2 regions of the Streptomyces sp. NPDC111507 genome follow, and region 2 is predicted to be linked to the other one. Evidence: riboswitches for the same ligand, from Rfam matches in the RefSeq annotation. Region 2 holds a riboswitch; the other holds the start of a gene.
The links. A riboswitch is a leader RNA that binds a small molecule or an ion and turns the genes downstream of it on or off. The one in region 2 is predicted to bind ZMP and ZTP.

Region 1 (10,662 bases), on a different contig from region 2:
CAGCGCGCCGGGGGGCGATGTCGCCATGGGGCGCCAGGACCAGCTGTTCCTGGCCGCGGACGGCACGCCCTGGGTACGCACGGACCCCTCGCCCGACGTGGTGGACGACGACATCCGCTGGCACCGCGCGTCGCGCTCGGTGTTCGAGCGGATGGTGGGGCGCGGGAGGTTCATCGAGGACGCCGCGGGCGCGCCGGCCTCGAAACGGGGTGTCGAGGAGCGTGCGCGGTGGGTGCTGCCCGGGCTGGGAGCGGGTCTGCTCCTCGGGGTCGGCGGCACCCTCCTGGTACGCCGCGCGGCGGCCCGGCGCGAGGGCGCCGGACCGCCGCGGGAACCACGGCAGGAGCTGATCGACCTCTGAACCAGGAGGTGGGTCAGCCGAGGTCGATCTCCGGGTAGAGCGGGAACGGGGCCAGCAGGTCGGTGGCGCGGTGGGAGATCTCGTCGGAGATCTTCGGGTCCAGGACGTGCTGAGCCTTGGACGGGGCGCCCTTGGCCGTGGTGCCGGGCTCGGCCGCGGTGAGGACGCGGTCGATGAGACCGGCGATCTCGTCCATCTCGGTGGTGCCCAGACCACGGGTGGTCAGCGCGGGCGTGCCGATACGGATGCCGGAGGTGTACCAGGCGCCGTTCGGGTCGGCGGGGATGGCGTTGCGGTTGGTGACGATGCCCGAGTCGAGCAGCGCGGACTCGGCCTGGCGGCCGGTGAGGCCGTAGGAGGAGGCGACGTCGATCAGGTTGAGGTGGTTGTCCGTGCCGCCGGTGACCAGGGTGGCGCCGCGCCGCATCAGGCCCTCGGCGAGGGCGCGGGCGTTGTCGACGACGGCCTGGGCGTAGTCGCGGAACTCGGGGCGGCGGGCCTCGGCGAGCGCGACGGCCTTGGCGGCCATGACGTGCGGGAGGGGGCCACCGAGGACCATCGGGCAGCCGCGGTCGACCTGCTCGGCGAGGCTCTCGTCGCACAGGACCATGCCGCCGCGCGGGCCGCGCAGCGACTTGTGCGTGGTGGTGGTGACGATCTGGGCGTGCGGGACGGGGTCGAAGTCGCCGGTGAGGACCTTGCCCGCGACCAGACCGGCGAAGTGCGCCATGTCGACCATCAGGGTCGCGCCGACCTCGTCGGCGATCTCCCGCATGATCCGGAAGTTCACCAGGCGGGGGTAGGCGGAGTAGCCGGCGACGATGATCAGCGGCTTGAACTCACGGGCCGACGTCCGCAGCGCCTCGTAGTCGATGAGACCGGTGGCCGGGTCGGTGCCGTAGGAACGCTGGTCGAACATCTTTCCTGAGATGTTCGGGCGGAAGCCGTGGGTGAGGTGGCCGCCCGCGTCCAGGGACATGCCGAGCATGCGCTGGTTGCCGAAGGCCTGGCGCAGCTCGGCCCAGTCGGCCTCGGAGAGGTCGTTGACGTTGCGGACCCCGGCCTCCGCGAGGGCCGGGGCCTCGACGCGGGCGGCGAGGACGGCCCAGAAGGCGACCAGGTTGGCGTCGATGCCGGAGTGCGGCTGGGCGTAGGCGTGCTCGGCGCCGAAGAGCTCGCGGGCGTGCTCGGCGGCGAGGGCCTCGACGGTGTCGACGTTGCGGCAGCCGGCGTAGAAGCGGCGGCCGACGGTGCCCTCGGCGTACTTGTCGCTGAACCAGTTGCCCATGGCCAGCAGGGTGGCCGGGGAGGCGTAGTTCTCCGACGCGATCAGCTTGAGCATGTCGCGCTGGTCGGCGATCTCCTGGCCGATGGCGTCGGCGACGCGGGGCTCAACGGCCCGGATCACGTCGAGGGCGCTGCGGAAGGCGGTGGACTCGGTGGAAAGGGGCTCGGGCATTGACGGCCTCCGGACGTGGCGTTCAGCGTTCACGGGTCGGCCCAGGCGCACGGCACACAGTTCACGGGACCGCTCCCCGATGGTCGATCCCATCCCAGCGCGCCAGTCACGGCCCCGTCGGCCAGCCTACCGGGCGCGCCGGATCACCGGCCACGCGGCGGTAGCCGCAGAGTGTCCCGCCGCGTCCACCGTGCGAGCGACGATAGGAAGGGAGCCACGAGCCCGACCCCCCGTGCGGCAGCGGTCCCCGCGCTGCAGGAAACGGAGATCCCGTGACCACCACCGAACGACTCATCGCCTCGGCCGACGCGCATGGCGCGCACAACTACCACCCGCTGCCGGTCGTCGTGGCGACGGCGGACGGGGCCTGGATGACGGACGTCGAGGGGCGCCGTTTCCTCGACCTGCTGGCCGGCTACTCGGCGCTGAACTTCGGCCACGGCAACCGGCGGCTGCTCGACGCGGCGAAGGCGCAGCTGGAGCGGGTGACGCTGACCTCGCGGGCCTTCCACCACGACCGGTTCGCCGACTTCTGCGCGCAGCTCGCGCAGTTGTGCGGCATGGAGATGGTGCTGCCGATGAACACGGGTGCGGAGGCGGTGGAGACCGCCGTGAAGACGGCCAGGAAGTGGGGGTACCGCGTCAAGGGCGTCCCCGACGGCCGGGCGAGGATCGTGGTGGCGAGCGACAACTTCCACGGCCGTACGACGACGCTCATCAGCTTCTCCACGGACGCGGAGGCGCGGGCGGACTTCGGGCCGTTCACGCCGGGCTTCGACATCGTGCCGTACGGGGACCTGGCCGCGCTGCGGGCGGCGGTCACCGAGGAGACGGTCGCGGTGCTGCTGGAGCCGATCCAGGGCGAGGCGGGCGTGCTGGTGCCGCCGCCCGGCTACCTCGCCGGGGTGCGGGACCTGACGCGTGAGCGGAACGTCCTCTTCGTCGCGGACGAGATCCAGTCCGGGCTGGGTCGCACGGGCCGCACCTTCGCGTGCGAGCACGAGGGCGTGGTGCCGGACATGTACGTCCTGGGCAAGGCGCTCGGGGGCGGGGTCGTACCGGTGTCGGCGGTGGTGTCGAGCAGGGAGGTGCTCGGGGTGTTCCGGCCCGGTGAGCACGGGTCGACGTTCGGCGGGAACCCGCTGGCCTGCGCGGTGGCGCTCGAGGTGATCGCGATGCTGCGGTCGGGCGAGTACCAGCGGCGCGCCGCGGAACTGGGTGACCATCTGCACCGGGAGCTGGGGCTGCTGACGGGCTCGGGGCATGTCACGGCGGTGCGCGGGCGGGGGCTGTGGGCGGGCGTCGACATCGCCCCCGCGTACGGCACGGGACGCGAGATCTCCGAGCGGCTGATGGACCGGGGTGTCCTGGTCAAGGACACCCACGGGGTCACGGTCCGGATCGCCCCGCCGCTGGTCATCAGCAAGGAGGACCTGGACTGGGGGTTGGCTCAGCTGCGTGCGGTGCTGGGTGTCGATTGAACGCCTGGAGGATCACGTGGGGTGGGAGACCTGTCCCGGGAAGATCACGTGGGGCAGGAAGCGGGCGTACTCGTCCGTGACCAGCCCGGACGACTCGCGGATGCCGAGCCCCGCCGACTCGCCGTCCACGACCCAGGCACCGAGGACGACATGGTTGCCGTCGAAGGAGGGAAGGGGGGCCAGCTCCTGGTAGCAGCAGGGCTCGTCCTCGCGTACGACGGGGGCGGCGCCCGGCGCGTGCACCGTCACCCCGGCGCCCTCGCGGCCGAGGAGCGGCTTGGCGACGTACCCCTGGGTGGTGGCCAGCTCCCGGGGTCCGTCGAGGTAGGCGGGGAGGAGGTTGGGGTGGCCCGGGTACAGCTCCCAGAGCACGGCGAGGAGGGCCTTGTTGCTGAGGAGCATCTTCCAGGCGGGCTCGATCCACAGGGTCGTGCCCGTACCGCCGCCGTTGTCGAGGGTGTCCAGGACGTGGTCGGCGAAGCGGTCGGTGGTGAGCCACTCCCAGGGGTAGAGCTTGAAGCAGCTGCGGATGAAACGGAGCTGGTTGTCGACGAAGCGGCCGGAGAGGGGGTCCCAGCCGATCTCCTCCACCGAGATCCAGTCGGTGTCGAGGCCCGCCTGCTGCGCCGTCTCCTTCAGGTACGCGACGGTCATCAGGTCCTCGCCGAGTTCGTCGGCGGAGGAGTGCGCGAAGTAGAGGGGGCTGCCGGGCGGGAGGAGGGCGGCCTGCTTCTTCCAGGCGGCGACGAGGCGTTCGTGCAGGGAGTTCCACTGGTCGGCGCCGGGGAAACGGTCCTCCATCCAGAACCACTGGGGGCTCGCCGCCTCGACCAGGGACGTCGGGGTGTCCGCGTTGTACTCCAGCATCTTGGCGGGGCCCGTGCCGTCGTAGCGCAGGTCGAAACGGCCGTAGACGGAGGGGAGTTCGCCGCGGCGCTGCCAGGCCTCGGCGACCGCCCGCACGACGCGCGGGTCGGTGATGCCGAGGTCGGCGAAACGGTTCTCCGTGACGATGTGCTCGGCCGCCGCCAGGCACATGCGGTGCAGTTCCTCGACGGCCTCCTCCAGCGCCTCCACCTCCGGGAGCGAGAAGGCGTAGTACGCGCTCTCGTCCCAGTAGGGGCGCAGGGAGTCGTCCGGGTAGCGGGTCAGCGGGTAGATGAGGCCCTGTTGCTCGACGGTCTGCTGCCAGCCGGCGCGGGGCTCGATGGTGCGGCGTTCCATGCGCGTACGGATCCGATCGGTGCTGGGCGCGCGGCCCGCGGCTACGGGTGCGGTGACGTGGTGTCGCTCAGCCGCCGGAGCTGCCCTTGCCGCTGCCGAAGCCGCCGCGGTCGACGGAGTGGTGGCTGCCGCCGCTGGTGCTGCTGCCGGATCCCTTGCTCGCCTTGGTGAAGGAGCCGCCGTCGACCCAGCCGCCCTTCTTCTTGCCGCCGTAGTACCAGCCGCTGCTGACCGAGGTCCTGGTGGTCTTGGTCTTGGTGGTCTTGACGGACTTGGTGGTCTTGCAGTTCTTGTCGGCGATGACCTTGTAGCCCTTGAGCGAGGTGTAGCTGTCGCGGTCGACACAGCGCTTGTCCGGCTCCGAGGAGCAGGCGGTGAGGGCTGCCGCGAGGAGTCCCATGCCGCCGAGTACGACTGTGCCCGAGCGCAGTTGCCGTCGTGTGTCCGCCATCTTCGATCCCCCGTTTGTCAGGACAGTGCGCGCGCTTTGCCCGGCGCAGGCGATCAGATTAGAGGTGCTTTGCACAAGGCAGGCGAGGGACCCCTCCGATTCGGCGTCCCCTACAGTCACTTCGTGCTCTTTGGAATGGTGTGCGCACTCGGTGCGTCGGTCTGCTTCGGTACGGCGACGGTGTTGCAGGCGATCGCCGCGCGGGCGGCGGCCGACAGCGGCGGCTCGGGCGGGGACGCGGCTCTGCTGCTGCGGGCGCTGCGGCAGTGGCGGTATCTCGCGGGCCTCGCGCTGGACGGGCTCGGCTTCCTGTTGCAGATCGCGGCGCTTCGCTCCCTCCCCATCTACGCGGTCGGGGCGGCGCTGGCGGCGAGCCTCGCGGTGACGGCGGTGGTCGCCGCACGGCTGCTGCATGTGCGGTTGAGCGGGGTGGAGTGGGCCGCGGTGGGGGTGGTGTGCGCGGGGCTGGCGATGCTCGGGCTGGCGTCCGGGACGGAGGGCAGCGAGGCCGGGTCCATGACGCTGAAGTACTGGATGCTGGGGACCGCGGTCGTGGTGCTGCTGCTCGGCCTGGTGGGCGGGCGGATGTCCGGGCGGGGCCGGGCGTTGGTCCTCGGCCTCGGGGCCGGGTTCGGATTCGGGGTCGTCGAGGTCTCGGTACGACTGATCGACGATCTCGCGCCCGCCACGCTGCTGACCAACCCGGCGACGTACGCGCTGCTCATCGGCGGAGGCGCCGCGTTCATCCTGCTGACCTCGGCGCTGCAGCGCGGCTCGGTGACGACGGCCACGGCCGGTCTGGTCATCGGCGAGACCATCGGACCGGCCCTGGTGGGCGTGATCTGGCTGGGCGACCGCACCCGCGAGGGCCTGGCCTGGCTGGCGGTGCTGGGGTTCGCGGTGGCGGTGGCGGGCGCGTTGGCACTGGCACGGTTCGGGGAGGCGCCGGTGGAAGAACCGGCGTAGGAGCCGGTGAAGGAGGGGTCACGGGGCGACGGGGCTGCTTTCAGGGGCGCGCGGATCTACGCGGCCCCCAGTTCGCACCAGACCAGCTTGCCCCGATGCCCGAGCCGGGAGAGCGGCTGCCAGCCCCACAGATCCGAGCACGCCCGTACGAGCGCGAAGCCGCGCCCACTTTCGGCCTCGGTCAGCTCCTCCAACCGGCCCGGCGGCTCGGGCGGTTCGGGGTCGGCGTCCCAGACACCGATCTGCACGAGGCCACCCCGACAGCGGACGCGAAGACAGGCTGGGCCCTTGGTGTGCAGCACCGCGTTGGAGACCAGCTCCGAGGCGAGGAGCTCGGCGGTGTCGACGAGGCGGATCAGGCCGTGGAGGGTGAGGATCAGCCGGAGCGTGCGGCGACAGACCGTGACGGCACGGGGGTCCTGCGGGATGTAGAGGGAGTACTCCCAGGAGTCGGGGTCAGGGGTGAAGTCGGTTTCGGGCATGGGCCAGCTCCAGGCAAGGGCGAGTATTTTCGGGCGGTGGCATGCCGCAGCCGTCATGGCAGGACGGATCGGTGCGCTTCCGCAGCGTGTGCGTCACATCACCGACAGTAGGGTCCAATCTTGGTCCGTCGCAACTCATTGCCCTAATCTGACCCAGAACGAGTCGAGGAGGAAGTCGTGGCCCGCAGAACGCAGGTGACCGTTCGCCAGGAACGGTTGGGTACCGAGCTGCGGAAACTCCGTGAGGCGGCAGGACTCAAGGGGCGCGAGGCAGCCTCGCTGTTGGGAACCGACGCAGGACGGCTGAGCCAGATCGAGTCCGGCGTCGCAGGCGTGAGCGAGGAGACCGTACGACGCCTCGTCGCCCACTACGCCTGTACGGACACAGAGTTGACCAGCGCGTTGACGGCCATGGCGACCGAGCGGACACATGGCTGGTGGGAGGAGTACCGGGGCTCGCTGCCCACCGCGTTCCTGGATCTGTCCGAACTGGAGCATCACGCAACCCACCACTGGGAGGTGAGCTTCCTGCACATTCCCGGACTTCTGCAGACCGAGGACTACGCCCGTCGGGTCCTTGGCCATCGAGTACCCGAACTGCCTCCGACCGAGCTGGGCCTGCGCGTCCAGCACCGGTTGGCGCGGCGCGTCATCCTGGAGCAGCCGACTCCGTACAAGGTCGTAATCCACGAGGCGGCGCTGCGCATCAGGGTTGCAGATCGAGCAGCGGCACGCGTTCAGCTTGCCGGCATCCTGGAACTCTCGGAGAGGGACCACATCACCGTGCGCGTCATCCCCTTCGACCTGGACGGTTTCGCCGGCGCCGACAGCACCATGGTGCACGTGGGCGGGGCGGTCCCCCAACTGGACACGGTCGTACGCGACGGACCACACGGAACGGCCTTCATCGACTCGGAAGCCCAACTCGGTCGCTTTCGAACGCTCTTTCATAGGATGGAAGCCGCGTCGCTCACCCCGGAACGTTCACGTGACTTCATCCACACACTGGCGAAGGAAGTGTGAGGCACCCCATGCCCAGTCCCGACAACTGGCAAAAGTCATCCTTCTCCGGCAGTGGAGACGGCAACGCCTGCCTCGAAATCAGCTCCTCCCCCACCACCCTCCACCTCCGCGAGAGCGACACCCCCACCACGATCCTCACCACCACCCGCACCACCTTCGCCCACCTCCTGGCAGGCATACGCACCCACGTCATCCCCGGCCAGTCGTGATCTAAGACAACGCTCCTGGGTGCAGAACCATACGAAGGGCTCACCACGTCCCGCAGAGCAACACAGGGAAGTTTGAGCGGCAAAACCGCTGATCACGGCAGCGTTGGCAGCAGCCGTACCTCGGCCTCGGGGAGCTTGGCCCACCAGTGGTGATAGCGGCTGTAGACCGCGGCTTCGCGGTCTGTGAGCAGCGTCGTCAGGGACTGGGCCTCCGCGGCGAGTCCGTCCCAGACAGCGGGCGAAAGGGGGTGGAATGCCGTGGCCTCGATACCGTCGTCCACCGGCCGCCACACGCCGGCGACATGGCCGTCCACCAACAGGGTGGGCAGTACGTCGCCGTTGTTCCGGATCACCACGGAGCGGTAGGCGGGGGGTATCACCCGGCTGCGGTCGGCGTAGGCCAGCAGAATGCTGTCCCACATCGCCATGAGCCGGGGCGGAGCGGGGGTGTCCGCGGGCGGCCGGGGGGCTCCTGGCAGGTCGTACAGCGTGACGCCGTCCGGCCCTTGGAGCTGCTCGACGGCGCCGTCCAGAGCTCGGAGGGCCGCGCGGACAGGTGCCCGCTGCACCATGGCGAACTGCCCGACGTCCGCCACCGACGCGGGCCCGAGCCCCGCGAGGTAGCGCAGGATCAGGGTCCGCAGCGCCTCCGGGTCCACCTGCCGCCCCGTGGGCACGGGCCCGGTCCCGGCCGCGACGAAGGACGCTTTGACACCGAACGACCACGGCGCGCCCGTCGGGGCATGGTGCAGCGGCGCGTACGCCTTCAACCCCCACCACGCCCCGTCCTTCTCCTCGGAGCCGAGTCGTTCCTCGACCCATGCCTTCATTTCGACCGCGGTCCGCGGGCGGGCGGCGAAGGCCAGCAGCTCCGCCATCACCGCCTCCGCGTCCGCCGGCGTACGCCTCCCTGCGGCGAAGCGAGACCCGAGGCGAGAGCCGTACAGGACCGGCTGCATCGCCGTACGGAACACCTGGTAGTCCTCGGCGTGCACAGCATGCAGGGTGATCCGCATCAAGGTCGCCTTGACCACCGAGCGCCGGGTGAAGGCGGCATCCAGCTCGGTCGGGGCAAAGCCGGAGAGACGATTCCAGAGTGCGAGATACGGCGAGGCCGGGTGCTGCGCCTGAAGCGCGACTATGCGCCGCACTCCGTCGGGGACGGACAACGGCTCCCGCTCCAGCAGCAGTTGGCGACCGAGGGTGGCCCGGTTGAGTTCGCGCGCGGTGATCTCCACGACGCAGGATTCTGCCGCGCTCCGTCCCGCGCCCGCCAGCACCGGCGCTGGGGATCATCAGCCTGCTCTTGTCGGTGATCAGAGGTCGGTCAGTCTCCCACGTAGGAAGGCCCGCTCCCGCTCGTTGTCGACGGGTTCGAGCGCCGCCTGGTACGCCGCAGCCGCCTCGGGGGTGCGACCGAGTCCGCGCAGCAGATCCGCCCGCACAGCCGGGAGCGGGTGGTGGCCCCGCAATGCGTCGGCGCTCAGCAAGCACGTCTACGGGCGGATCGACTTCCGCATTACCGCGATGCCCGGCATCGGCACCTCGACCCTGATCCTGCTCGCCCCCCGGCAGGCATACGCACCCACGCCGCCGCGGCCAGTCGCGACCGAAGACTGGGCATCGGCGCCGATGCCGCACGCCGTACAGGACCTCTCCACTCAGTCCTTCGGGTGCGTCACTGCACGCCAGAAGCAGCGGGAACATCCCGCGACTCACCTCGTGCTACAGGGAGTTCCCTGTGATTGCCGTCCGCGCCTTCGCGCCGCATCTAGGCGACCAACTGTCAGTTGTCATGACTAATAACGAGTTACTCGAACATGTGGACGACCCGCTCCTTCATGGGTACGTTGATCACGCGCTACGTCGCTGACCACGGCGTATTGCCGACGCCAGCAGTATTTGTGCACAGGAACATGGGGGAACGAATGAAAGCCAAAGCGGCTTCGTTTGCGCTGTTGGGATCCGTTGCTCTTGGGATGACTCCCGCTTACGCCGACGCTCCCGACGTCTCCAACCAGACCTCGGCATCCGCTGACAGCGGTGTCGTAGCGGCCGACCCGCAGGGAGGTCAACTTCTCCTTGCGACGGATGAGCAGTACGTCCAGACCTTCGGAGCGGCCAAAGCCGCCCAGCAGGGACTCACATACGCAGCGGTCACCGAGGCAGACTCACCGGCCGATTCTGCCGTAGCGGATGAAACGGACAAGGCCATCGCGGCGGCAGACTCCGCTGCCGTGGCGGATGACGCCGGGGCGGCAGCCGATGAGGCCGCGAGCAGCCACTGGAGCGTGGTGAAGTTCGTGGGCCATGACGCGGACGGCCGTTACATCCCTACCCGGCAGGGCAACAGCACGTTCGGCTGGGTCCACTTTTCCGGACCGCACAACATCCACAACAGCAAGGTCATCAAGGTAGCGGTGAGCGAGCACCCCGAAAGGGGGAGCACGAACACCCGGAAGTTGTACGGTGCCGTGCTGTACGACCGCCTGGGAATCATTCTCGCCCGAGTGAAGGTCGTCGCGCAGTACCACTGGGAGACCAGTGATCACAGGTACAAGCTCGCCGACCACGACGACAAGATCGGCGTGATCACGGCTTACTGCCAAGGTGTCAACAAGTGCCCTGACGCGTTGAACCACGTATGACGGATCACTCGATGACGTGGGACGACGCGGGTCTGTCCGATCTGCATGCGCAGTTGGCCCATGAAATGCTGGGCCGCGTCACGGCGTTCGCGATCGGGCAGGAAGTTCGGCTTGTACGTGGAGTCGTGAATGCCCCGGATCGACGCGGCGTCGGCCGGGTCGTTCTGTGGGACGGGCAGCAGCTGGACACGTCCGTCGCCTTCGACCTCCCACTCACGGACGCATACGGCGCAAACATCCCGCCAGGGGACCTCGCGGCCGCCTTGCGAAACGTACTGGCCGACCGCCCCGAACGCGAGGTCGAGGAGGAGTCGCGCGACGCCTTCGGAATCCCCGTGATCGACGCCTCCGCCGCTGT
Region 2 (10,662 bases):
CGGCGGCGGCGAGCGTACAGAGGTGTCTGGGTCTGAGGGCAGACATGGTGGGTCCCTTGTCGTAGGCGGGGGGTGCGGGTACCGAAAAGTCTGAACACGACTGCGTTCACATTGGACTTACTGGAAAGTAAGGAAGGACCGCCGCTCTCCACAAGGGTCCGTGCACGACAAAATCATCGGAGGGACGAACGGTTCGTCCCTCCGGCGAGGGAGGAACGTGTGGCGGGCAGGATCAAACAGCCGACCGGCCGTTACGGAGGCAGGACCGCCGCGGAACGGCAGGCCGAGCGGCGCTCGCGCTTTCTGACCGCCGCGCTCCAACTCTTCGGTGACAGCCCGGGGTTCAGATCCACGACCATCGCGGCGCTGAGCGAGGCGGCGGGACTGTCGACGCGTCAGTTCTACGAGGAGTTCCGCACCCTCGAGGATGTGCTGGCCGCCCTCCACCTCCAGGTCAACGACTGGGCCGAGCAGGCGGCCCTGGCCGCCCTTGCCGACGCCCAGGACCTGCCGCTCGCCGAGCGCGCCACCGCGATCTTCCGCGCCTACGCCGCGAACGTGACGGCGGACCCGCGCCGCATCCGCATCACCTTCGTCGAGATCATCGGCGTCAGTCCGCGCCTGGAGGAGCAGCGGCTCGCCCGCCGGGCACGCTGGGTCGACTTCATCTGTGCCGAGGCGACCGCGGCCGCCGACCGCGGTGAGGCGGTGCCGCGCGACTACCGGATCGCCGCCACCGCCTTCATCGGCAGCGTCAACGGCCTTCTGCACGACTGGAGCGCCGGGTGGGTGGCGGCGACGCTCGACGAGGTGGTCGAGGAACTGGTCCGTCAGCTGCTGGGGATCCTGCGACCGGCGGGGTGGAACCCGTAGGGGTCCGGAAGCCGATGCCGTGACCTCACCGTGAGTGCCGTGTCGTACCGGGCGCCGGTCGAGGTGTCCTCGAACCCGGCGGTGAATCCCGGGGATCCGCCACCGGGTTCGGGACCCGCGCGCCACTCCCCGTCCCCACGGGTTCGGCGCAGTGGGGCCGCCTCCGCGCGAGGATGCCCCTGCCGGCAGCCCACGACCGGGGGAAGTCGTGGGCTTGCGCGGCCCGAGGGCCCAGAGGCGCAGATGTGAACACGGTCGCTCCCTGGGCACCGCCCATCCTGTCCGACCGGGACCCGCCGCGTCGTCGTGCGCGTGCCGAACATTGCACTACTCGGAATGCAGGAGATGAGCTCGGTCATGTCCTCCGGAGGTAGGACGGACACGGAGGAGAGACTCCCGTCACGGTCGTCGGTCCGCCCACGGGGCCGGTACGCCGGCGAGCCGAGGTACGGACTTGACGGACGGGCTCCCGCGGCCGGACCGTCCGGCTCTGTCTCCAGGGAGCCGGGCAAGGAAACCGGTCGTGGCTGAAAGGCGCTCTGGTTGCCCTCCGGCCGGAGTGATCGAATCGATGCTCGGTTCAATCTCGGTGGTGAGGGGCCCGCACGTGCGTTCCATGTCCTATTTGGACCTTCATCGGCAGTTTTCGGCGAACATCGACGCGGAGAGGGAGGCCACGCTGGAAAGACTCGCCCCCGGGGCCGACGCGGTGCGGGCCGCGGTCGCGGAACTCGTGCGGAACCGCGAGTTCACGTACCCGCTCTCGGTGCTGCCGCTGATCGTGCATGCCGTGGAGACGGGCGCGCCCGAACCGGCCGTGCCGCTGGCCGTCGTGCATGAGCTGTGGTGGATCTCGGCGTGCCATCTCGACGACCTGGCCGATGGGCAGAGCGCCCACCTCGCCGGTGACCTCGGCGGAGCTGAGGCGCTGCTCGCCGCGCTCGTCTGCGGGACTCCGCTCCCTCTGCTCGTCGTCCAGGCGCAGGCCGTCCCGGAATCGGTGCGCGGCGCCTTGTCGGCCGAGATCGTGAAGTGCTGGATCGTCGCGGCCGAAGGCCAGTTGAGTGACCTGCGTGGAGACGCGGCGACGGCCATGCGCGAATCGGTGGTCACGGCCTACCGAGGGAAGTCCGGGGCCCCCTTCAGCATGATCACCGCAATGGCCGCCGAATTGGCGGGTGTCGAGAAGGAGAGAGTGGAGCTCTGGCGCGATTTCGGCGATGTATTCGGCATCCTGTGGCAGACGTTCAACGACCAGGAAGACATCCTGTCCGGACGCAACGAGGACCTTCTGAACGGCACGGTGACGTATCTCCTGGCATGTGCCCTCGATGCGTCCGCCTCCGGCTCCACCGAGCGCATCCTGAGGCTGCACGCCGACGCGAGGAATTCCCGTGACGCCCGAGCGGAACTCATCGACACGCTTCTGGCACCGGTCGTTCTTGGACGCTACGAGGACGACATCAACGAGTTCCGCGGCGAGGCGCACCGCATTCTGGACGAACTGGGTGGCGACGAGCCTTACCTGTCGATGATGCGGAATCTGGTGGACGAATCGTCCAGGATGCTTCTGCGTGCCGGCCTCGCTCGCGAGGTCACCGTCGGCTGACCGCATCGACGGTCAGCAGCGCGAAAGCGGCACCGAGAAGGAACACCGCGCCAAGGCGCCGACGCAGCGCGCGGTACCTCGCCTCGTACTCGGCGCGCAGTTCCCGGCCGCGCCGTGCCGTCCGTTCCCAGGAGCGGCGGTTGAGGGCCAGGTAGGTGTCCGCGAAGCGTTCTTCCACCTCTTCGCGTTGGGTGTCCGTCAGGCAGGCCAGGGAGTGGGTGAAACGAGCCGCCTCCGCCCGCCCCTCGGCCTTGGTGGCCTCGATGAGCAGATGGCCCTCCAGTTCGTCGATGAGTGCCCGCGAGGCCGGCGGTCGATCGTCCATGGTCGTCATCGCGCTGCCTTCCGGGGCGTCTCCAGACGTGCGGCCGCGGCCGTGATCTCCGGGTGGTGCAGGTCGAAGGCGGGGGACTCGCTGCGGATGCGCGGCAGGGTGAGGAAGTTGTGGCGCGGCGGGGGACAGGACGTCGCCCACTCCAGTGAGCGGCCGTAGCCCCACGGGTCGTCGACCTCGACCTTCTCGCCGTACTTGGCGGTCTTCCAGATGTTGTAGAAGAACGGCAGGAGGGAACTTCCGAGGAGGAAGGAGAAGATCGTCGAGATGGTGTTGAGGGTGGTCAGGCCCTCCACCGCCAGATAGTCGGGGATACGGCGCTGCATTCCGTTCGCACCCAGCCAGTGCTGCACCAGGAACGTGCCGTGGAAGCCCACGAACAGCGTCCAGAAGGTGATCTTTCCGAGGCGCTCGTCGAGCATCTTGCCGGTGAACTTCGGCCACCAGAAGTGGAATCCGGAGAACATCGCGAACACGACCGTACCGAAGATCACGTAGTGGAAGTGCGCCACCACGAAGTACGAGTCCGAGACCGGAAAGTCCATCGGCGGCGAGGCGAGCATCACACCCGTCAGACCGCCGAAGACGAAGGTGATCAGAAAGCCGGTCGCCCACAGCATCGGGGTCTCGAAACTCAGCGACCCCTTCCACATCGTGCCGATCCAGTTGAAGAACTTCACGCCTGTCGGTACGGCGATGAGGAACGTCATGAAGGAGAAGAACGGGAGCAGCACGCCACCGGTGACGTACATGTGGTGCGCCCACACGGTCACGGACAGACCGGCGATGGAGATCGTCGCGGCGATCAGGCCCATGTAGCCGAACATCGGCTTGCGGGAGAACACCGGGACGACTTCGGAGATGATGCCGAAGAACGGCAGGGCGATGATGTACACCTCCGGATGGCCGAAGAACCAGAAGAGGTGTTGCCAGAGCAGGGCACCACCGTTGGCCGCGTCGAAGACGTGGGCACCGAACTTGCGGTCCGCCTCCAGCGCGAACAGGGCGGCGGCCAGCACGGGGAAGGCCAGCAGCACCAGCACCGCGGTGAGCAGCACGTTCCACACGAAGATCGGCATGCGGAACATCGTCATGCCGGGAGCGCGCATGCAGATGATGGTCGTGATGAAGTTGACCGAGCCGAGGATCGTGCCGAAGCCCGAGAGCGCCAGACCCATGATCCACATGTCGGCGCCGACACCGGGCGAGCGGACCGCGTCCGACAACGGCGCGTAGGCGAACCAGCCGAAGTCGGCCGCTCCTTGAGGCGTCAGGAACCCGCCCACAGCGATCAGCGAGCCGAGGAGATAGAGCCAGTACGCCAGCATGTTCAGCCGCGGGAACGCCACGTCGGGTGCGCCGATCTGCAGCGGCATGATCCAGTTCGCGAAACCGGCGAACAGCGGCGTCGCGAACATCAGCAGCATGATCGTGCCGTGCATCGTGAACGCCTGGTTGAACTGCTCGTTCGACATGATCTGAAGCCCCGGCCGGGCGAGTTCGGCGCGCATCAGCAGCGCCATCACCCCGCCGACGCAGAAGAAGCCGAACGCCGTGACCAGATACAGCGTGCCGATCGTCTTGTGATCCGTGGTGGTCAGCCACTTCACCGCGGCGGGTCCAGGACGCCGCGCACGCGCGGGAAGCGCTGTGGGCGGCGTCGTCACTGTGGTGCTTTCCATGCCCCGCCTGTGTCCGTCGTCGGCCCCGCCGTCACACTTGAAGGAAGCGACGAGCGTCACACCCGCACCTGTGACGATCGCGCACCTGCCGGACACCTACGGATCATGAGCAACGACGAGACCTTCGCCGCTGCCTATCGCGAGCACTACTGGGCGGTCAGCCGCTACGTGGCGAGGCGACTGGACGGCCGGAGCAGTGATGTCGAGGAGGTGGTGGCGGAGGTCTTCACCGTCGCCTGGCGGCGCCGGTCCGACCTCCCGCCGTCCCCGCTTCCCTGGCTGTACGGGGTGGCACGCCACTGCCTGGCCAACGCCGTACGCGGCTACGGGCGCCGCCGCAGGCTCCTCGACCGGATCGGCAACGACGAGAGCGCGCACGGCAGACAGGTCGTCGACAGCCCCGACTCCGCGTCGCCGGGCGACTGGGTGCACGAGGCGCTGGCCCGGCTCTCCCCGGCCGACCAGGAGGTACTGCGCCTCACCGCCTGGGAGGAACTCGGCATCGACGAGGTCGCCGTCGCCCTCGGCTGCGGCAGCCGCGCCGCGGCCATGCGCCTGCACCGAGCCCGCCGCCGGCTCAGAGCCGAGATCGACCGTACGCACATCACCGTGGCCGGCGGCACCGCTTCGCCCCGCCGCGACGCCCCGAAGGAGCACGGCCATGGCTGACGAACTCGACATCCTGCGCCGCGCCAACCCGGTGCCGGTCACCGACCCCCGCTTTCACGACCGCCCCCTCGACCAGCACGCGCAGCGCCGCCTCAACCACCTGCTGCACGGGGAACGGCAGCGCACGAGCCCCCGTCCGCTGCGCCGCTGGGTCTGGAGCGTCGGCACCGCGGCCGCCGTCGGTGTCGTCGTCCTGACGCTCACGCTGTCGGGATCGACCACCACCCCGGCCGTGGCCGCACCCCGCCCGCTGCTCGTCGAGGCGGGCTCCACCCCGGTACCCCTGGACCGGCTCGCCGACCGAGTGGCCGCGTCCGCGGGCTCGCAGCGGCTCGTCCAGGGCACCCACGTACAGACCTGGAGCATGAGTCTGACCTCCGGGCCGGGGGCCCGGCCGCCGATCACCCTCCCCGAGGAACGCGTGGTCCGCTGGAAGGCCGACGCCAGTCACACGGAACTCGTCGTGGCGACCGACCCCCGTCATCCGGGCAGACCGGTCGTCACCGACGCCGACCCCGTCCCCCGCACGGTCGAGGACGGGCACGTCCTCAGCCGGCGGACCTACCCGCCGAGCTGGAGCGACGCCCCGCCGGTGGCCCGGCCGCCGCACGACGCCGAGCGGCTGCGCGCCTACCTCGAGGAGACCGACCGCATCGAGGCCATGGGTACGTCCCAACTTCTCGACGCCGTCGCCGAGTTGCTGAACAACTGGACGCTGGGCGCCCGTGAGGACGCCGCGCTCGTCCGCGTCCTCGCCGACGCGAAGGGCCTGCGCCCGGCCGGAGCGGTCACCGACCGGCTGGGCAGGCAGGGACAGGCGTACGTGTACGAGGACACCGCGCACTCCGTGCGCCGGATGCTGGTCCTCGACCCGAGGAGCGGCACCGTACTCGGGATCGAGGACACCGTCACCAAGGACGATCCCGAGTACGGCGTCAAGGCCGGGGACGTGATGTCGTACAGCGCGTGGATGCGTTGAGCGGACCGAAGTCCTGTGAGCGAACCCAGAACGCTGTAGCGGAATCCCCAACGCGGTAGGCGAGGCCGAAGCGCTCTACCGGAGGCCGAGTTGGCGCTCGGCCCCGGTCACGGTCTGCTCCAGCAGGACCGCGATCGTCATCGGGCCGACACCGCCCGGCACCGGCGTGATCAGCCGGGCCCGCTCGCGGGCGGTGTCGAAGTCGACGTCGCCGACGTTCCCGGCGTTGTAACCCGCGTCGATCACGACGGCTCCCGGCTTGATGTCCTCACCGCGGATCAGCCGGGGCCGGCCCACGGCGGCCACCACAATGTCCGCCTCGCGGACGACCGACGAGAGACCGGTCGTCCGCGAGTGGCAGTACGTCACCGTCGCGTCGCGTCCGAGCAGCAGCATCCCGACCGGCTTGCCGAGGATCGCGCTGCGGCCCACCACGACGGCGCGCCGGCCCGCCGGGTCGACGTCGTACGCGTCGAGGAGCCGCATGATGCCGCCGGGGGTGCAGGACACGAACCCCGGCAGCCCGAAGCTCATCGCCGCGTACGAGCTGAGCGTCACCCCGTCGACGTCCTTCTCCGGCGAGATGGCCTCGAACGCCGCCCGCTCGTCGATGTGCGGTCCGACGGGGTGCTGGAGCAGGATGCCGTGCACGGTCGGGTCGCCCGACAGCGCCTTCAGCGTGTCGACCAGCTCGGCGGTGGTGGTGTCGGCGGGCAGGGCGACGTGCCGGGACTCGATGCCGGCCTTGCGGCTGCGGTTCTGCTTCATCCGGACGTAGGTGACCGAGGCGGGATCCTCGCCGACCAGCACCGTCGCGAGACACGGCGACATCCCCGTGCGTCCGGAGAGTGCGGCCGAGCGCTGCGCGGTCTCCTCGACGACGCGGCGCGCGAGACCCGCGCCGTCCATGAGCTGGGCCTGGGACATGAGCTACTCCTGAGCGTCGTTGACACAATCGCCCAGGCGCGCGGCAAAGACCCGTTCGTCAGGCCGCTCCCCGGTGGTATTCCACCTCAGCGCCAGTCACGGCCCGCGACCAGGGTAGCTCGTACGATCAGCTGCCCGACTCGGCGGGAGCGGGCGGCGCCGTCGGGTCGACGCCGGCCAGGAACCCCCTGGCCTGTGCCTCGGTGGTCACGGCGCCGATGGCCCCGGCCCAGCGGGCGATCTCGCGGACCAGCGCGACGGCCCCGGCCTCATCGCCCGCGTCGCGCGCCATCACCGCCAGGAGCAGTTGCTGCGAGAGAGTGCCCGGGACGGTCCCGGCCCGGGCGCCGAGCTCGGTCGCCCTGCTCCAGCGCTCCCGTGCCCGTGCGTGGTCACCGTGATCGTGGTCGTGATCGCCGAGGTGCCGCAGCGCTTCACGGACGAGTAGATCGTCACCGCAGTCGTGTGAGCCGCCGGCTTCACCTGCCGCATCCGTTGCACCTGCCTCACCCGCTTCACCGGCGCGCAGCGCGGCTTCGTAGTGGCCGGGCGCGACGTCGCGCTCGGCGCAGAGATGGTCGGCGACGAGGCCCAGATACATCTCGGCCCAGCCCCGGCGCACCTCGTCCGGGGCCCGGCCGCGGAGCCGCTCGGCGTGTGTGCGGAGGGCGGTCGGCGCGTCCGGGTCCTTGCCTTCGGGTCCGACACGGAAGGCACCGTCGACGCGCACCTGCCCGAGGTAGCCGTGGCGCAGCCGGAGGAAGTCCAGATCCCAGCGGATGCCGGAGTGCGCCTCATCTGCGGGTTTCCCGCCGAGGCTCGCGATGAGGACCTCGACGCATTCCTCGGCGGCGGCGAGTCGTGGCCCCGCCAGGGCGGTCCCGCCGAACCAGTCGCTCTCCAGGGCGACTTCGGCGGCGGCCACGGCGAGGCGGGCACGGGACCTCGGATCGTTCGCCTCGGCCGAGTCGAGCAGGCGCGTAGCGCGTTCCCAACGAGCGCCGATCCTCAACTCCCTTGCTACGGCGATGAGTTCACCGAGCGGTACGGCCGTACGAAGGGTACTTGCGGTGTTCGTCATGGCAGGGAAAGTAGTAATCAGAAAAACTATCCACAAGAAAACTATCTACGGAGTGGCGCATGGAAGACGTGAAGGCGGGAGATGTGAAGGCGGAAGAGTCGAAGTCCGCGCGGGGGCAGGCGTCCGCGGCGGACTCGGTCGACCGGCACGTCGCGGTCTGGGCGAAGGAACTCGACTGGATGGACCCGGTCAAGGAGGAGATCTTCGTCCGGCTCGCGATCCTGGCCCGGCACGCGGCTCAGGCCCGCCGGGACGTGCTCGACTCCGACGGCCTGCAGCACTGGCAGTTCAAGGTGCTGCTGATGCTGCGCAGACTCGGCCCGCCCTACGCGGCGAGCCCCTCGCAGCTCGCCGACATGCTCGGGCTGACCCGCGGCGCACTGTCGGCGCGGCTGGGGCCGATGGAGGACGACGGGCTGATCGCCCGTACCCACCACACGGCCGACCGGCGTCGCGTGGAGGTGCGGCTCACCGACGCCGGATACGCCGCCTTCGAACAGCACGCGGTGTCGGAGGACCGGGGTGAGAACGCGCTGCTCGCAGTACTGACCCCAGCAGAGAAGCGGACGCTCGCAGACCTGCTGCGGAAACTGGTCGTGGCAGCAGAGGCCGCTGCGAGCGCGAGCGGCCCATCGCGGCCTTCGCCGAAAAGGTCCAGGTCAGGCGAGAGTTGATCTGGACCTTCGGCCAGTTCCTTCCTACTCGTCCCATGCCTGGAGCAGCGTGTGTTCGACGATCTTGCCGTCCCGCAGCGAGATCATCGAGCTGGCGAGTACCCGCACGCCGTCCGGGTACTGGCAGGACTCGGTGAACGCGACGTGGTCGCCCTGGACGACACACTCTTCCAACTTGTGGGTCATGTCGCGGCTGTAGACGTCGTTGAGCATCTCGGCGATCTCGCCGCGACCGTGTTTGATCATCGGGTGGCTTGGCTGGGTGTTGCGGTCGACGATGGTCATTTCCGCGTCGTCCGCGTAGAGCGACAGGAGATCCGCCGCACTGTGTCCTTCTATGCCCCGGCGTAGCGCTTCGGTGTCGAAGGCGGGGCCTGCCATGGTGCCCATGTCGACCTCCTCGGAAGGCCGCGGTCCACCAAGGGGGGGACCGCGAAGGGCCTCTCTACCGAGCCTCCTCCGCCCCATGGCCCACGGCAAGCCCAGCCGGTGGGATGCGCCTCTCGGGTGAGGAGCGGGGGACGGCCGTGACCGCGCGCCGTCCGGGACCGTTGCTGCAAGCATGATCTCAACACGACGTATGGTCGCCGCCGTTGGTCTCGCCGTCGGTGTCACGGGTCTTGCCGCGCCGATGGCGTCCGCGGCCGAGGCCCCGGACGCGGGGAAGCTGAACCCGGTCACCCAGCTCGACGCGCTCGCCGTCAGCGACATCCCCGCGGAGCACCAGGCCGACATCCCGCGCGTCTCCCAGCAACTGGGCGGGCTCAACCGCCTGAACGACCTCAACCAGTTGCACCAGGTCACCGACCTGGTCGCACCCGTCACCGGAGTCCTCCCGGGCCTCCAGGCCTAGGGCCTGTCCTTCGGGTCGGGCCTCGGCCTGTCCGCCCGTGTCTGCCCCCGGCACCCCGTGCCGGGGGCAGACACTTGTGTCCCGGGCCGAGCGAAGGAAACTTCGTACGGAGAACGCGCGGCGATCCGCTCGCCTCAGCCCGCCGTCGCGAGGAACTGGGTCGCGGCCAGCTCCGCGTAGAGCGGGTCCCCGGCCACCAGTTCCCGGTGGGTGCCCACCGCGCGTACGCGGCCCGCGTCCATGACGACGATCCGGTCGGCCATCGTCACGGTGGACAGCCGGTGCGCGACCACCAGGACCGTGGTCGTGCGGGCCACGTCGGCGACCGTGTCGCGCAGCGCGGCCTCGTTCACCGCGTCGAGCTGCGAGGTCGCCTCGTCCAGGAGCAGCAGGCGGGGGTGGCGCAGCAGCGCGCGGGCGATCGCGACCCGCTGGCGTTCGCCGCCGGACAGCTTGGTGCCGCGGTGCCCGACGAGTGTGTCCAGGCCGCGCGGCAGCCGGGCGACCAGCCCGTCGAGCCGCGTCGTCTTCAGCACACGCGTGACATCGGCGTCGTCGGCCTCCGGGTTGCCCAGCAGCAGGTTGTCGCGCAGGGAGCCGGACAGGACCGGCGCGTCCTGCTCCACGTACCCGATGGCCGACCGGAGCCGGGGCAGGTCCCACTGCTCCAGGGAACGGCCGTCGACCGTGATGACGCCCGCCTCGGGGTCGTAGAACCGCTCGATCAGCGAGAACACGGTGGTCTTGCCGGCACCGGAGGGGCCGACGAAGGCGGTCATGCCGCGGGCCGGGACGGAGAAGGTGACGCCGTGGTGGACGTACGGCAGGTCGTCGGCGTACCGGAAGCGGACGTCGTCGAAGGTGAGCGCGGCCGGCGCGGCGCCGGGGGTCGGCAGTGGCGCGGGCAGCGCGTCCGGTTCGGCGGGCAGCCGCAGCGCCTCCTGGATGCGGGCGAGCGCGGCGGCGCCGGTCTGGTACTGG

Region 1: another riboswitch for ZMP and ZTP. It lies ahead of ACZ7M2_RS10690 (glycine hydroxymethyltransferase); the one in region 2 lies ahead of ACZ7M2_RS22205 (bifunctional 5,10-methylenetetrahydrofolate dehydrogenase/5,10-methenyltetrahydrofolate cyclohydrolase).

What each region holds. Positions count from the first base shown of each region.
Region 1 covers NZ_JBVKBU010000002.1:702,195-712,856, forward strand. Annotated here, with positions in the region: gene ACZ7M2_RS10685 (hypothetical protein) at 1-361, shown strand, start outside; gene ACZ7M2_RS10690 (glycine hydroxymethyltransferase) at 375-1,871, opposite strand; ZMP/ZTP riboswitch at 1,853-1,940, opposite strand; gene rocD (ornithine--oxo-acid transaminase) at 2,093-3,301, shown strand; gene ACZ7M2_RS10700 (glutathionylspermidine synthase family protein) at 3,314-4,525, opposite strand; gene ACZ7M2_RS10705 (hypothetical protein) at 4,593-4,976, opposite strand; gene ACZ7M2_RS10710 (DMT family transporter) at 5,112-5,942, shown strand; gene ACZ7M2_RS10715 (ATP-binding protein) at 5,999-6,424, opposite strand; gene ACZ7M2_RS10720 (helix-turn-helix domain-containing protein) at 6,602-7,447, shown strand; gene ACZ7M2_RS10725 (DUF397 domain-containing protein) at 7,456-7,656, shown strand; gene ACZ7M2_RS10730 (winged helix DNA-binding domain-containing protein) at 7,749-8,894, opposite strand; gene ACZ7M2_RS10735 (hypothetical protein) at 8,973-9,146, opposite strand; gene ACZ7M2_RS10740 (hypothetical protein) at 9,498-10,304, shown strand; gene ACZ7M2_RS10745 (hypothetical protein) at 10,316-10,662, shown strand, end outside.
Region 2 covers NZ_JBVKBU010000005.1:218,643-229,304, reverse strand. Annotated here, with positions in the region: gene ACZ7M2_RS22240 (YncE family protein) at 1-46, opposite strand, end outside; gene ACZ7M2_RS22235 (TetR/AcrR family transcriptional regulator) at 220-873, shown strand; gene ACZ7M2_RS22230 (polyprenyl synthetase family protein) at 1,328-2,482, shown strand; gene ACZ7M2_RS22225 (hypothetical protein) at 2,469-2,807, opposite strand; gene ctaD (aa3-type cytochrome oxidase subunit I) at 2,813-4,498, opposite strand; gene ACZ7M2_RS22215 (RNA polymerase sigma factor) at 4,604-5,167, shown strand; gene ACZ7M2_RS22210 (CU044_5270 family protein) at 5,160-6,146, shown strand; gene ACZ7M2_RS22205 (bifunctional 5,10-methylenetetrahydrofolate dehydrogenase/5,10-methenyltetrahydrofolate cyclohydrolase) at 6,222-7,073, opposite strand; ZMP/ZTP riboswitch at 7,097-7,183, opposite strand; gene ACZ7M2_RS22200 (hypothetical protein) at 7,201-8,154, opposite strand; gene ACZ7M2_RS22195 (MarR family winged helix-turn-helix transcriptional regulator) at 8,214-8,828, shown strand; gene ACZ7M2_RS22190 (nuclear transport factor 2 family protein) at 8,853-9,218, opposite strand; gene ACZ7M2_RS22185 (hypothetical protein) at 9,391-9,681, shown strand; gene ACZ7M2_RS22180 (ABC transporter ATP-binding protein) at 9,816-10,662, opposite strand, start outside.